DNA from 3 places in the Ruminococcus sp. OA3 genome. Region 2 is predicted to be linked to each of the others. Evidence: riboswitches for the same ligand, from Rfam matches in the RefSeq annotation. Region 2 holds a riboswitch; each other region holds the start of a gene.
What was found. A riboswitch is a leader RNA that binds a small molecule or an ion and turns the genes downstream of it on or off. The one in region 2 is predicted to bind cobalamin.
Positions count from the first base shown of each region.

Region 1 (4,314 bases), 1.3 Mb from region 2:
GGCGCCTCAGGCATTCTTAAAGGATCAGACACTCTGGCCGCTGTCTCTGTATATGGCGAACATCACCGCGGACAATGCGGGGGTATCGCTGATCGCATCACTGATTACACTTATGCCGCCGCTTCTGATATTTATGTTCGGGCAGAAATATCTTGAACAAGGCATTATATCTTCTGGAATGAAGGACTGAAATATAATAGGAGTTGTTTATGGATAATGAAGTTCGGGCAGGCAGCCTGCAAATACACAAAGTAAATAAGTGGTATCCAGGCAATGTACACGCCGTTATCAATATGGATATGGAAATAGAACAGGGTGAATTGATTGTTTTCGTGGGGCCTTCCGGCTGTGGAAAGACTACACTGCTTCGTATGATTGCGGGACTTGAGGGCATCAGCAGCGGCGAGGTCCTTATGGATGGCAGGGTGGTTAATAAAGTACCGCCTAAGAACCGTGACATTGCGATGGTATTTCAGAATTATGCCCTCTATCCGAACATGAAGGTAAAGAATAATATTGCGTTCCCCCTCAAGATGCGCCATACCAAAAAGCAGGAAGCAGCGGCACGGGTAGCTGAGGTGGCAAAAAAGCTGGAACTGGACACTTTGTTGGAAAGGAAGCCCGGTGCACTCTCCGGGGGGCAGCGTCAGCGTGTGGCCCTTGCGCGGTCATTGGTGAGAAGGCCTAAGCTTTTTTTGATGGATGAACCGCTGGCAAATCTGGATGCGAAACTCCGCACAGAGATGCGCCGGGAGATTATAACGCTACAGCGGGAATTGGGTGTAACAACAATATATGTTACACATGACCAGATCGAAGCCATGACAATGGGAACACGTATTGCTGTAATGAATTGCGGCGTTTTACAGCAGTTTGGAACGCCGCAGGAGATCTATCAAAATCCGGCTAACCTTTTCGTTGCCGGATTTATAGGCTCTCCCAATATGAATATATGGGATACAAAGATTGTATCATATCATGCGCAGCATTTTCTGACTCTGGGTGAAGCCCGTATTCCTATAAATATAGGTAATTTGCCTGGGGAGCAATTACAAGAGCCGCTTAAGGCTGGCATCCGTCCGGAACACATTGAGCTTGCTTCAAAGAATGAGCCTGGCGCCATCCGGATGGAGATCGGCCTGTTGGAGAATACAGGGCGTGAGGTGGCCGTTTTTCTTGCTGCGCCCGGCATACCGAATCTCACGGTCATGACGAATGCTGATTTCCCAGGTCAAATTGGACATGAGATATATGTTCGTCTGAAGCAGGAGAAGATACATGTATTTAATGCAGAGGGGGAGCGATTGACGAGAGTGCAGACGGACACGAAGCACCGCAGGACAACATAAGAATCCGGGTGATGAAAACGCGTACGGGTGTTATGCAATGCTGTGATTTATATAACAAAATGGAATGAATTTAAGCGAAAAAATTTGTAGACTTCAGATAAAAAAGGTGATATTCTCATAAAAGAGCAAATTTAATACGATTTTACAGTTAAACTGTGCAAGTTCCGAAAGGATTAATAGAGAAACCGGTCAGAATCCGGTACGATCCCGTCACTGTGTTAGGGAGCATTCTTTCAAGGTGCCACTGGGTATTTACCTGGGAAGGTGGGAGAATGTGATGATCTTAAGTCAGGAGAACTGCTTGCGCAGAAGTAGTTATGATTCTTACGGTGTATAAGGAGCATATGTTATTTGTGTGTTTACGGCCGTAGTGGGCCGTTTTTTTATTTAAAGCACAGACAACCAGATGAAAAGGAGGACAACATGGAACTGAACAGCGAGATTAAAGATTATTGGGAGGGTGAGGCGAAGGTCTACAGCCGTGGAATTCAGGAGGAACTGGACGGACCGCATTGCGAGGCGTGGAAGGCATTGATTCGGGATTATGTACCACACAGCGGCTCTCTGAAAATTCTGGATGCGGGATGCGGTCCGGGATTTTTCCCGATCATTCTGGGGGAAGAGGGACATGAGGTGACGGGAATCGATATTACCGAAAATATGATTTCCTGTGCAGAGGAACACGTAAAAGCCCGGGGACAGCACGCAGTACTGCAGACGATGGACTGTCAGGACCTGCAGTTTCCGGATAATACCTTTGATATGGTGATCAGCAGAAATATAACATGGACCCTGGGGGATCCTCAGAAAGCGTACAGGGAGTGGAAACGGGTGCTGAAGCCGGGAGGCAGACTGCTGGTATTTGATGCGTGCTGGTATCTTTATCTGTACGACGAGGAACTTGGAAAACGATACCGGGACAATGAGGCCAGAATTAATGAAAAATACGGACGGAACGTACATGCTCATGCAAATCCACAGAAAGGAGATGAACTGAGCCGTCAGCTCTTCATGAGTGATAAGGTTCGCCCGTTGTGGGATCTGGAATATCTGATGTCACTGGGATTTGCAAAAGTATTTGCGGAGCCGAATATCATCGATAAAGTCTGGGATGAAAAAGGAAAGGAACTCAATAAACTGACACCGGCCTTTATGGTGGGCGCAGAAAAATAACGGACGATTATGGGAAAATATATAAGACTGATTGAATTTCTAAAAAAGATACCGGGAGATGTTGCAGTCAAGATCATATTGGGACTATCCATGGTTGCGTGCAGTTTTATACAGGCATTTTGCCTTGCAAAGGGTGTCACAGCTGTATTTGATAAAAAGCAGCTGTCGGCTGTGCTGGGATATCTGGCAGTATGCCTGCTGGCATTATTGTTCCGGTCATTTCTGGTACGATATCAGGAAGGATACACGAAAAAGATGGCAGCCAAGGTAAAGGCAGTCATCAGGAATACGATGCTGGCAAAACTGATGCAGCTGGGACCGTCCTATAGAAATGACAAACGGACGGGAAACCTGCAGTCACTGATCACAGACGGGGTCGAGTCTTTTGAGGCGTTTCTGGTCCAGTACCTGCCGCAAACGGTTGTGGTATTTGTGACAACGCTGTTTTCTACGGTTTATCTGTGGACACTGGACTGGGCAGTAGGGCTTCTTGTTTTGATCATGGCGATTTTAGCCATCGTAGTTCCCCATTTATTTATGCCGGCAGTATCTAAAGTAATGATTGAATACTGGCAGGATTATGCAGATTTGAATGCTCAGTACATCGACAGCATGCAGGGTATGAATACGCTGAAATCCATGGGAGTCAGCAAACGGGAAGGAAAGAAGCTGGCGGAGCGTGCCTGGGGATTTGCAGGAGAATCCATGAAAAATCTGGGAATTTCCCTGTCGGACTCAGCAGTGATCGTTACGTGTACGGCCATCGGAACGGCAGCCAGCATCGCCATTGCAGCGTATCACATGGCTCAGGGAAAGCTATCCTATGGAAGTCTCCTGATCATTCTGTTCCTGGCAGGTGAATGTATGAAGCCTCTGAATGATATGAATACATACTGGCACAGCAGTTATCTGGGACTCTCCGTAGCAGAAGAGCTGTTTGCGGTGCTGGATGAACCGGTCGCATTGAAGGATGGAAAAGGTCCGGATCAGCTCACCGGAGAGCTCCCGGAGATTTCCATGAATCAGGTATTCTTTCATTACGATAAGAGTTCCGCAGATGTACTGGAGAATATTGATTTACAGTTTGACTCAGGAAAGATTACAGCCATTGTGGGAAAATCGGGTTCCGGAAAGTCTACAATTGTGAACCTTCTGCTTCGTTTTTATGATGTTTCCTCCGGCAGTATTATTCTGGACGGAAGGGATCTTCGGGATTTTTCCATCGAGTTTCTGCGCAGCAAAATTGCGGTGGTGTTCCAGGAATCCTATCTGTTTTATGGAACGATCCGGGAAAACATCAAAATGGCAAATCCAAAAGCCTCCGATGAGGCGATGATAGAAGCGGCAAAAACGGCGAATGTTCACGAATGCATCATGGAACTTCCTGACGGATATGACACGATTGTAGGAGAAAGAGGCGCTACGCTTTCCGGCGGAGAACGTCAACGGGTTTCCATAGCCCGGGCAATTCTCAAAGACGCACCAATCCTGATTTTGGATGAGGCTACGTCCAGTGTTGATATGATTCATGAGTCATTGATACAGGAAGCCCTGAATCGGTGTATGAAACATAAGACGACCATTGTAATTGCTCACAGGCTTTCTACCATTGAGCATGCAGACAGGATCTATGTGCTGGATCATGGAAAACTGGCAGGATGGGGAACTCACCAGGAGTTACTGGAACATAACAGTACCTATCAGGGACTCATACAGGCACAGAAATATGCAGAAAAGTAAAAAGGAACAACAAATGGAAAAAACAAGAATTCAAAATGTATTACGACTTTCC
Region 1 is NZ_JAKNTO010000001.1:2,832,315-2,836,628, reverse strand. Features, by position in the region: gene MCG98_RS12715 (carbohydrate ABC transporter permease) at 1-190, shown strand, start outside; gene MCG98_RS12710 (ABC transporter ATP-binding protein) at 210-1,349, shown strand; cobalamin riboswitch at 1,492-1,669, shown strand; gene MCG98_RS12705 (class I SAM-dependent methyltransferase) at 1,773-2,522, shown strand; gene MCG98_RS12700 (ABC transporter ATP-binding protein) at 2,532-4,262, shown strand; gene MCG98_RS12695 (ABC transporter ATP-binding protein) at 4,276-4,314, shown strand, end outside.
Region 1: it holds a riboswitch for cobalamin, as region 2 does, so the genes downstream of both, MCG98_RS12705 (class I SAM-dependent methyltransferase) here and MCG98_RS06925 (iron ABC transporter permease) in region 2, are expected to answer to the same signal.

Region 2 (4,314 bases):
AATTCTGGCAATGGGAAGCTCGGATCCCTACAATCTTAACGACCCGCGGGATCTGACGCCATTTTATACTCAGGAAGAGATTGATAAAATGTCAAATGAGACCATGCTGGATAATCTGAATGGCATCTGGAAAAACTACTGTATCAGCGATGCTTATGAACCAGGTTCAACAGTGAAACCTATGTCTGTGGCAGCGGCTCTTGAGAGCGGAGATATCGCCTATGATGATACTTTTTACTGCGGCGGATATGAGGTGGTGGCCGGTGAGACGATCAAATGTTCCGTTTATCCCGGGGCTCATGAGACACAGACACTGTCCGAGGTAATGAAAAATTCCTGCAATTCCGCACTGATGCAGATGGCAGAGAAGATGGGTGTGGAAGATTTTATCCGTTATCAGAACGTATTTAATTTTGGATCCAAGACAGGCATCGATCTGCCGGGCGAGGCATCCGGTATTACTCACACTACGGATACGATGGGGCAGACAGAACTTGCCACATCATCTTTTGGCCAGGGATATACCTGTACAATGATTCAGGAGACGGCAGCGATCTGTTCCGTGATCAACGGGGGGAATTATTATCAGCCGCATATTGTGAGCAAGGTCCTCAACAGCGATGGTGCAGTCATAAAAAACGTAGAACCTGTACTTATGAAACAGACCGTGTCTGAAGAAGTATCAGCCCATATCAGAGAATACATGGGAGCAGTTGTCGCGTCGGACGGTACCGGGAAATATGCCAAGGTGGATGGATACAGCATGGGCGGGAAGACCGGTACGGCTCAGAAGATACCGAGGGGAAATGGTAAATATCTGATATCGTATGTCGGCTTTGCACCGCTTGATGATCCCCAGGTAGTCATATACGTAGTTGTGGATGAGCCGAATGTAGAGATTCAGTCAATCAGTACCTATGCACAGTATCTCGCTCACAATATCATGGCGGATATTCTGCCCTATATGAATATATTCCCGGATGAAGGAACGGACGGGGAATCGGGAGACGATGGGATCACACTTGAAGAGATTTTTGATATGGAGGGTGAAGACCGCACTTCGGAGGGGGTGTCCGACACTTCTGTTCCTGAGCCTCTTGAGGATGATGAAGAAGTGGAAGGCGGAAATACACAGACGGACGACGGAGTCACAAATGAGGAGGCCGGGCTGGAAAATTAACGGCGAAAAAATCCGACAGTTGACAGATTGGGTCGAAGAAAATATAATGATAAGAAACACTATGATATCGTTTTGGCTGATACGGGCCGTTTGGGACGTAAAGGCCAGGAAGACGGGTGGGAATCCCGCACAGGAGCGCTGCTGTAATTACGGAGTGATTTTCCGGGAACGGGAGTTCGGCCACTGAATGTATTCGGGAAGGCGGAGAATCATGTTGATGTATAAGTCAGAACACACGGTATGATGAGACGTACAGGACTCTTCGAATTCAGGAGGTACGGTAAAAGGATGATAGAATCCCGTATTGAGAAGAAATCCTCAATACGGGATTTTCCTGTATAAGAGGGGAGGAAGTAAATTTGAAAACTTATGAGAATCATTCGCGCAGAGTACTGTTGCTGGGAATCTTTGCAGCCGCGGCGGTGATTGTCTTTCTATTGAATATAGCGCTCGGGTCCGTATCGATATCCATGAGTGAAATCCTGGGGATTTTCACGGGAAGCCCGGATGTGGCGGAGACAAACCGCGCGATTGTACAGAATATAAGGCTCCCGAGAACACTCGCTACAGTCATAGGGGGAGCCGCTCTTGCTGCCGCCGGCGTACTGCTGCAGGTATTTTTTAATAATCCGATCGTCGAACCGTATGTACTCGGCATCTCATCGGGTTCCACGCTGTTTGTCGGACTTGTGACACTTGGAGGATTCAGTTTCGGGATGAAAAGCATACCTCCGATGGGAATGGTTGCGGGTGCATTTATCGGTGCGATGGCAGTTATGCTCTGTGTGATCGCAGCTTCCAGAAAAGTGAAAAGTATATCGACACTGCTGATCATCGGGCTGATGGCAGGATTTGTCTGCAGCGCTGTGACCAGCATGCTTTCTGCGCTGGCAGATAAAGAAAAGGTGACAGGCTTCTACCGTTGGTCTCTTGGGAGTTTTGCCGGAATCACCTGGGAGCAGGTAGCCGTACTCTATGCAGTCGGGATTCCGTTTCTGGCGGCGGCTCTTTTCATGAGCAAATCGCTGAACAGCATGATGCTGGGCGAGCGCTATGCAAAATCGATGGGTGTGGGTATTCAGCGTTTTCGCATTATGATCGTGCTCATTTCCAGTGTCCTTACGGCACTTGTGACAGCGTTTGCAGGACCGATATCCTTTGTCGGACTTGCAGTCCCGCATATTGTACGCATGCTCCTTAAGACTTCCGATAACAGGATTGTGCTGCCGGCTGTCTGTGTCTGCGGAGCGCTGATGACCGGCATCTGCGATCTTGGTACAAGACTGCTGCTCAGCCCGATCGAACTCCCGTTGAGCGCGCTGACCTCGATCATTGGAGCGCCGCTGGTGGTATTCCTTCTGATCCGCCAGAAGGGTCAGGAATTATAGAAAGGCAAAAATAAAATGAAGAACGAATTGATTGTAAATGCAGTTCAGGTGAATGCAGGTTATGAGAGTAAGACTGTGGTGGAGGGCGTGAATCTGGAAGGATTGAAAGGACAGATGATCTGTCTTCTCGGTCCGAACGGGGCAGGGAAAAGCACCATTTTGCGTACGCTTTCAGGTCTTCTTGCGCCAGTCTCAGGGATCGTACAGATTGACGGGAAGGATATCAGCAGCCTGCGGGAGAATGCACTTGCGAAAAAGCTGGCTGTGGTACTGACAGAGCAGTCAGCTCCTGCACTCATGACGGTATATGAACTCGTCTCCATGGGGCGGTATCCCCATACAAATTTCTGGGGGAAACTGGAAAAGGAGGATTACGAGGTTATTGACGGGGCATTTGAACGGGTAGGGATAGGGCATCTGGCAGAGCGTTATTACAGCGAGCTCAGTGACGGTGAAAAACAGAAAGTGATGATCGCCCGGGCACTGGTACAGCAGCCGGAGCTGATCATACTCGATGAGCCCACCAGCCATCTGGATATCCACCATAAAATTGAGATTATACAGATTTTAAATAATCTCTGCCGTACGCTGGGGATTACCGCAATTCTTTCCCTGCATGATATTGACCTGGCCGCAAAAGGCTGTCAGACACTGCTGATGGTCAAGGATGGGAAAGTGATCGCGCAGGGGGCTCCGGAGGACGTTATCAAAAGTGGGACGCTGCAGGAATTGTATAATGTTAAAGGCGCCAGGTACAATGAATTGCTGGGAAGCGTGGAACTGACCGGAAACTATGAGGAAGAAGTCTTTGTAATTCCGGGCTGCGGAACTGCAATTCCCCTGTACAGGAGCCTGGAGAGGGGCGGATACGGTACTGCAAGCGGCGTCCTGCATAAGAATGACGTAGACGCCCAGATAGCTGGTGCCATCTGCAGCCATATTGTGCAGGAGGAGGCGTTTGAACCAATATCAGCAATTCATTTGAAACAGGCGGCAGAAAGAATGAAAGACTGCCGCTTTGTGATTGATTCCGGTTTCCCGTGTGGCTCCATGAACCGGAGAAATCTGGAGCTGATCACACAGGCCGTGAAAAACGGGAGCACCGTGTTATCTATGAGGGAGCAAAAAGAGGGCAGCCGTCTGTTTTCGGATGTATTCCAAGAGATTCATTTCTGCAGCAGTATAGCTGAGTTACTGGAAAATCTGAAACATCAGGGTGCAGAGAATCGCTGCAGAAAATTTGCGTAGGTGAGGATATGAAGCAATTTGGGTCAAACCAGATGGTAAAACTGCAAAATGCCACAGTGATTCGTTTTACAGGAAAACGGAGAGTACTGAGCACTGGTCCGCTGGGCGGAGGTATCAGCGAACATCTCACGGCGGCGTTTAATCTGGATATGAAAGAGAAGGATACCAAAGAGTGCCGGTTGCGCGCAGCCACGTATCCGGAACATATGGCTCTGGCAGCGGAAGAGCTTGGTTTTAAAGCAGAATACACGACAGGGCTGGGGACAGCTGCGTCAATGAAACATACAGCCATAAAAGTCAAGGCATACAGGGAGCTGATAGTTTCTGCTATGGTGACTGCAGGTGTTGACGTCAACGGCGGACGCGCCGGGGATCCGGCTTCGTGGTATGAGACAGAGGACGGATATAACGATGTTTCCCCGGGGACTGTCAATATTTTTCTGGATATCAATGCCGGACTGAGCGATAGTGCCATACTGCAGTCACTGATGGTCTGCA
Region 2 is NZ_JAKNTO010000001.1:1,527,775-1,532,088, forward strand. Features, by position in the region: gene MCG98_RS06920 (penicillin-binding transpeptidase domain-containing protein) at 1-1,180, shown strand, start outside; cobalamin riboswitch at 1,231-1,436, shown strand; gene MCG98_RS06925 (iron ABC transporter permease) at 1,540-2,568, shown strand; gene MCG98_RS06930 (ABC transporter ATP-binding protein) at 2,584-3,816, shown strand; gene MCG98_RS06935 (adenosylcobinamide amidohydrolase) at 3,825-4,314, shown strand, end outside.

Region 3 (4,314 bases), 1.8 Mb from region 2:
GATCACTCAGGAAATTACAGAAGTCTGCAGCGGTGCAAGGGCGCAGCAGTCAAAATAGCATCATAACATTGATAAAAGAGTGGGAAGTGGATAGAATGAAAAAAGGCAAAATTGTACAGGTCATGGGGCCTGTAGTGGACGTAGGGTTTGAAGACAATGACCTGCCGTATATCAAAGATGCCCTTGAAGTCGACAACGGCGGAAAACGGTGCGTGATGGAAGTGGCACAGCATATCGGCAACAACACGGTCCGCTGTATCATGCTTGCGGCGAGTGAGGGACTCAGAAGGGATATGGAAGTCCTTGCAACAGGAAGCGGTGTGAAGGTACCTGTGGGCGCTAAGACGCTGGGGAGGCTGTTTAATGTCCTTGGGGATACGATTGACGGAGGCGATGAGAAACTTGACAGTGAAGAACACTGGGTCATTCACCGGGATCCTCCCAGCTTTGAGGACCAGAGTCCGGTCGTGGAGGTGCTGGAGACAGGAATTAAAGTCATTGACCTTCTGGCACCTTATGCAAAAGGCGGAAAGATCGGTCTGTTTGGAGGTGCAGGCGTCGGGAAAACGGTGCTGATTCAGGAACTGATTCATAATATTGCGACAGAACACGGAGGATATTCTATCTTCACAGGTGTGGGTGAACGCTCACGTGAGGGAAACGATCTGTGGTCGGAGATGAAAGAGTCCGGAGTTCTGGAGAAAACAGCACTGGTATTTGGGCAGATGAACGAGCCGCCGGGAGCTCGTATGCGTGTTGCGGAGACCGGCCTTACGATGGCGGAGTATTTCCGCGATCAGGAACATCAGAATGTACTGCTGTTTATTGATAATATTTTTCGTTTTGTACAGGCGGGTTCTGAGGTTTCTGCACTGTTGGGACGTATGCCGTCCGCAGTCGGATATCAGCCGACCCTGGCAAATGAAATGGGAGAACTGCAGGAGCGAATCGCTTCTACAAAGGAAGGATCTGTCACCTCGGTACAGGCGGTATATGTACCGGCGGATGACCTGACAGACCCGGCTCCGGCGACAACATTTGCGCATCTGGATGCGACTACGGTACTCTCAAGGAAGATCGTGGAGCAGGGTATCTATCCGGCAGTGGATCCTCTGGAGTCTACTTCCAGGATCCTGGAAGTAGAGGTCGTTGGTGAGGAGCATTATGAGACAGCCAGGAAGGTACAGGAGTTTCTTCAGAAATATAAAGAACTTCAGGACATTATCGGTATTCTTGGTATGGAAGAACTTTCTGAAGAAGATAAACTGACAGTATACCGTGCGCGTAAGATACAGAAATTCCTGTCACAGCCGTTCCACGTAGCAGAGAATTTTACGGGTGTTCCGGGAAAATATGTACCGATCTCAGAGACGATCCGTGGTTTCCGTATGATCGTTGACGGGGAGATGGACGAATATCCGGAGACGGCATTTTTCAATGTCGGGACAATTGATGAGGTTATCGAAAAAGCAGAAACAGAATCTTCTGACAGTCAGAAGGTCGGTGCATAGCGGGAGAGTGATTCCATGAGTACATTTAGAGTCTCCATCATAGCAACAGATAAAATATTTTACGAAGGTCTGGTCAAAATCCTGATACTGCCGGCTATGGACGGAGAAGCCGCTGTCATGGCACACCATGAGGATATGGTAATGGCGGTGGTCGCCGGCGAGATGCGTTTTCAGACGGAGGACGGAAACTGGACGGATGTGGTGGTCGGCACGGGGTTTGTGCAGATGATCAATAATCGTGCGCTCGTTCTGGTAGACACTGCGGAACGCCCGGAGGATATCGATATTGTAAGGGCGAGGGAAGCAAAGGAGAGGGCACAGGAACAGCTTCGCCAGAGGCAGAGTCTGGTGGAGTATTACCATACGCAGGCGTCTCTTGCAAGGGCCATGTCCAGGTTGAAGGCGGCCAGTAAGCATAAATAACGGAAAAAGGAGCAGAAGAACCTGGAAGGGTTCTTTTGTTTTTTATCAGTTAAAAATATACAGGAGTCATCTTGAGCATACCGATAGAATGGAAAACTGGAGTAATGCTTCTGTTTCATATGTGATTAAAACGGAAAATTATTCAAAAAAAAGATAAAAGTTCGTAATTTATTGATAGTAAAAAAGTTGACGAAATATTATGCAATACTGTATTATATATATAACACAAAACTTAATATTGCAGTGAAATTATTAGGAATGTGGTGCAAATCCACGCAGTTTCATCCCTGCTGTAAGGAGGACGAAGAAAGCTTTATACCACTGGCTTATGCTGGGAAGGTGCTTTTGGAGGAAGAATCCGAGTCAGAATACTAACAAGATATGACCACCAGACAATTAGGATCCGAGGCATGAACGGAGGCTTATTTTTTGTACTCTTTTTTAGGATTGGGCAGTAATTGGATATCGGATTTATAAAACGAAAGTCGGTACATTATGAAAAAACTCTTAATGATTGTAATTTTTATCATGCTGTTTCCCGTAACTGTCCAGGCAGATGTTGCCCCCAAGAGACAGGTAAACATTGCGTTTGAAAACATGCCGGAAACTGTTTTTTATGCCACCTTGATCTCGCCGGTCCCATGTACTGGCCGGTATGGTCCGACTGCCAAAGACGGAGGATATGATTTATACGATTCCGATGACCGTGAATATGATATATGGAAAGCATTTGCAGAGTTTGGTGATGAGGATGGTATGCTTTTTCAACAGTGTTTTGAAAAATGTTCTGACAGCGGACAATTTAGATGGTTTGAACGTCCCCCTCACAGATTTAAAATCTTGTTGTATTTTCCGGAATCCGACAACTATGCAGTAAGTGATAAGATCTACAGCCAATATGCGTTTTACAGTAATTTTGTGGTTGATCTTAACGGTGTGGATAGTTCAGAGGCCATGGTTCTGGGGTCTGAGACAATACAGAAAAGTAATAATTATAAACCTGAAGTGACATCGGCTGCTGCATGTATGGCTGCTACTATCATATTAGAGCTACTGATTGGGCTTTTGTTTGGATATCGGACAGGGCGTGAAATAAAGATTATCATCATAACAAATGTGCTGACACAGTTGTTCTTAAATATTCTTCTTGTGACGCTGGAAATACATCAGGGTCCATGGGCATATATATTCCATTATATCTGGATGGAGGTACTTATAACCGGAACAGAGGCCGTAGTATACCGGGAATGTTTAGGCACTTCCATCAGTAATGGAACTAAAAAGGGGAAAAAGCCTGTGGTATATGCTGTGGCTGCAAATCTGTTCTCTTTCGGAACGGGCCTGATATTCATGGGAGTATTGCAAAAAGTATTCTGGCTGATCAGGATCTTGAGACAATAAAACATGAGTGTTTTTGCGTAACGAATAATTTTACGCTGTTCACAAAAAAGACACATATGTATTCCAAAATGGAATGAAAAAAACTTGCATTCTGGTGTAAATTGGAATAGTATATAAATAATGATGTATTATTGTGTGCATTGTTAAAGCATATTAGAAATGCATGAAGAGAGTATATTGAAACTGGAAAGGATAAGTGAATCGACATGCACAAAAAAAGAATATATAGGGCACTGGCGATTGCGATCTCGGTAAGCCTGATCTTACCGTTTTCGTCTCTTGTAGGAGCTGAGGCGGAGGATGTTTCGGGGACAAGTCCGCCAGTGGAGACGGTAGAACCGGAACCGCCGGAAGAGCCGACCCCTGAGCCGACCCCAGACCCCACGGAGGAACCGACCCCTGAGCCGACCCCGGACCCCACGGAGGAACCGACCCCTGAGCCGACCCCAGACCCAACGGAAGAACCGACCCCGGAGCCAACGGAGGAACCTGCGCCGACCATAACGCCGACCCCGGAGCCAACGGGGGAGCCTGCGCCGACCGTAACTCCGACACCGGAGCCGACACCGACGGTAACGCCGGAGGCGGAAGAGACACCGGAACCCGAGGATGAGCCGGAGCCGACACCAACGCCGAGCCCCTACAATTCTAATGAAGAACTGATCGCTTCTCAGGATATCATCGTTCCGCCGATCATCGTAGATACGTTCCGTTTTACAACGGTTGATAAAGTATATGCGATCTGCCAGGCAGACGAGATGAACGTCTATGAAGAGAAGAGCGAAGATGCCCGCGTTGTGGGGACCATGAAAAAGGACGGGCTTTGCTTTATTCTGAAGGAAGAAGGCACTGACAGCGAGTGGATTTATATTGAATCCGGAGTTGTCAGAGGATTTGTGAAAAAAGCTGATCTGATGACTGATGACGAAGCAGAGAAATTTGTCAGTGAAAAGAAAGAAGAAAACCTTCTTCTGGCGGA
Region 3 is NZ_JAKNTO010000001.1:3,363,158-3,367,471, reverse strand. Features, by position in the region: gene atpG (ATP synthase F1 subunit gamma) at 1-58, shown strand, start outside; gene atpD (F0F1 ATP synthase subunit beta) at 96-1,511, shown strand; gene atpC (ATP synthase F1 subunit epsilon) at 1,527-1,934, shown strand; cobalamin riboswitch at 2,125-2,329, shown strand; gene MCG98_RS15280 (hypothetical protein) at 2,430-3,335, shown strand; gene MCG98_RS15275 (NlpC/P60 family protein) at 3,542-4,314, shown strand, end outside.
Region 3: it holds a riboswitch for cobalamin, as region 2 does, so the genes downstream of both, MCG98_RS15280 (hypothetical protein) here and MCG98_RS06925 (iron ABC transporter permease) in region 2, are expected to answer to the same signal.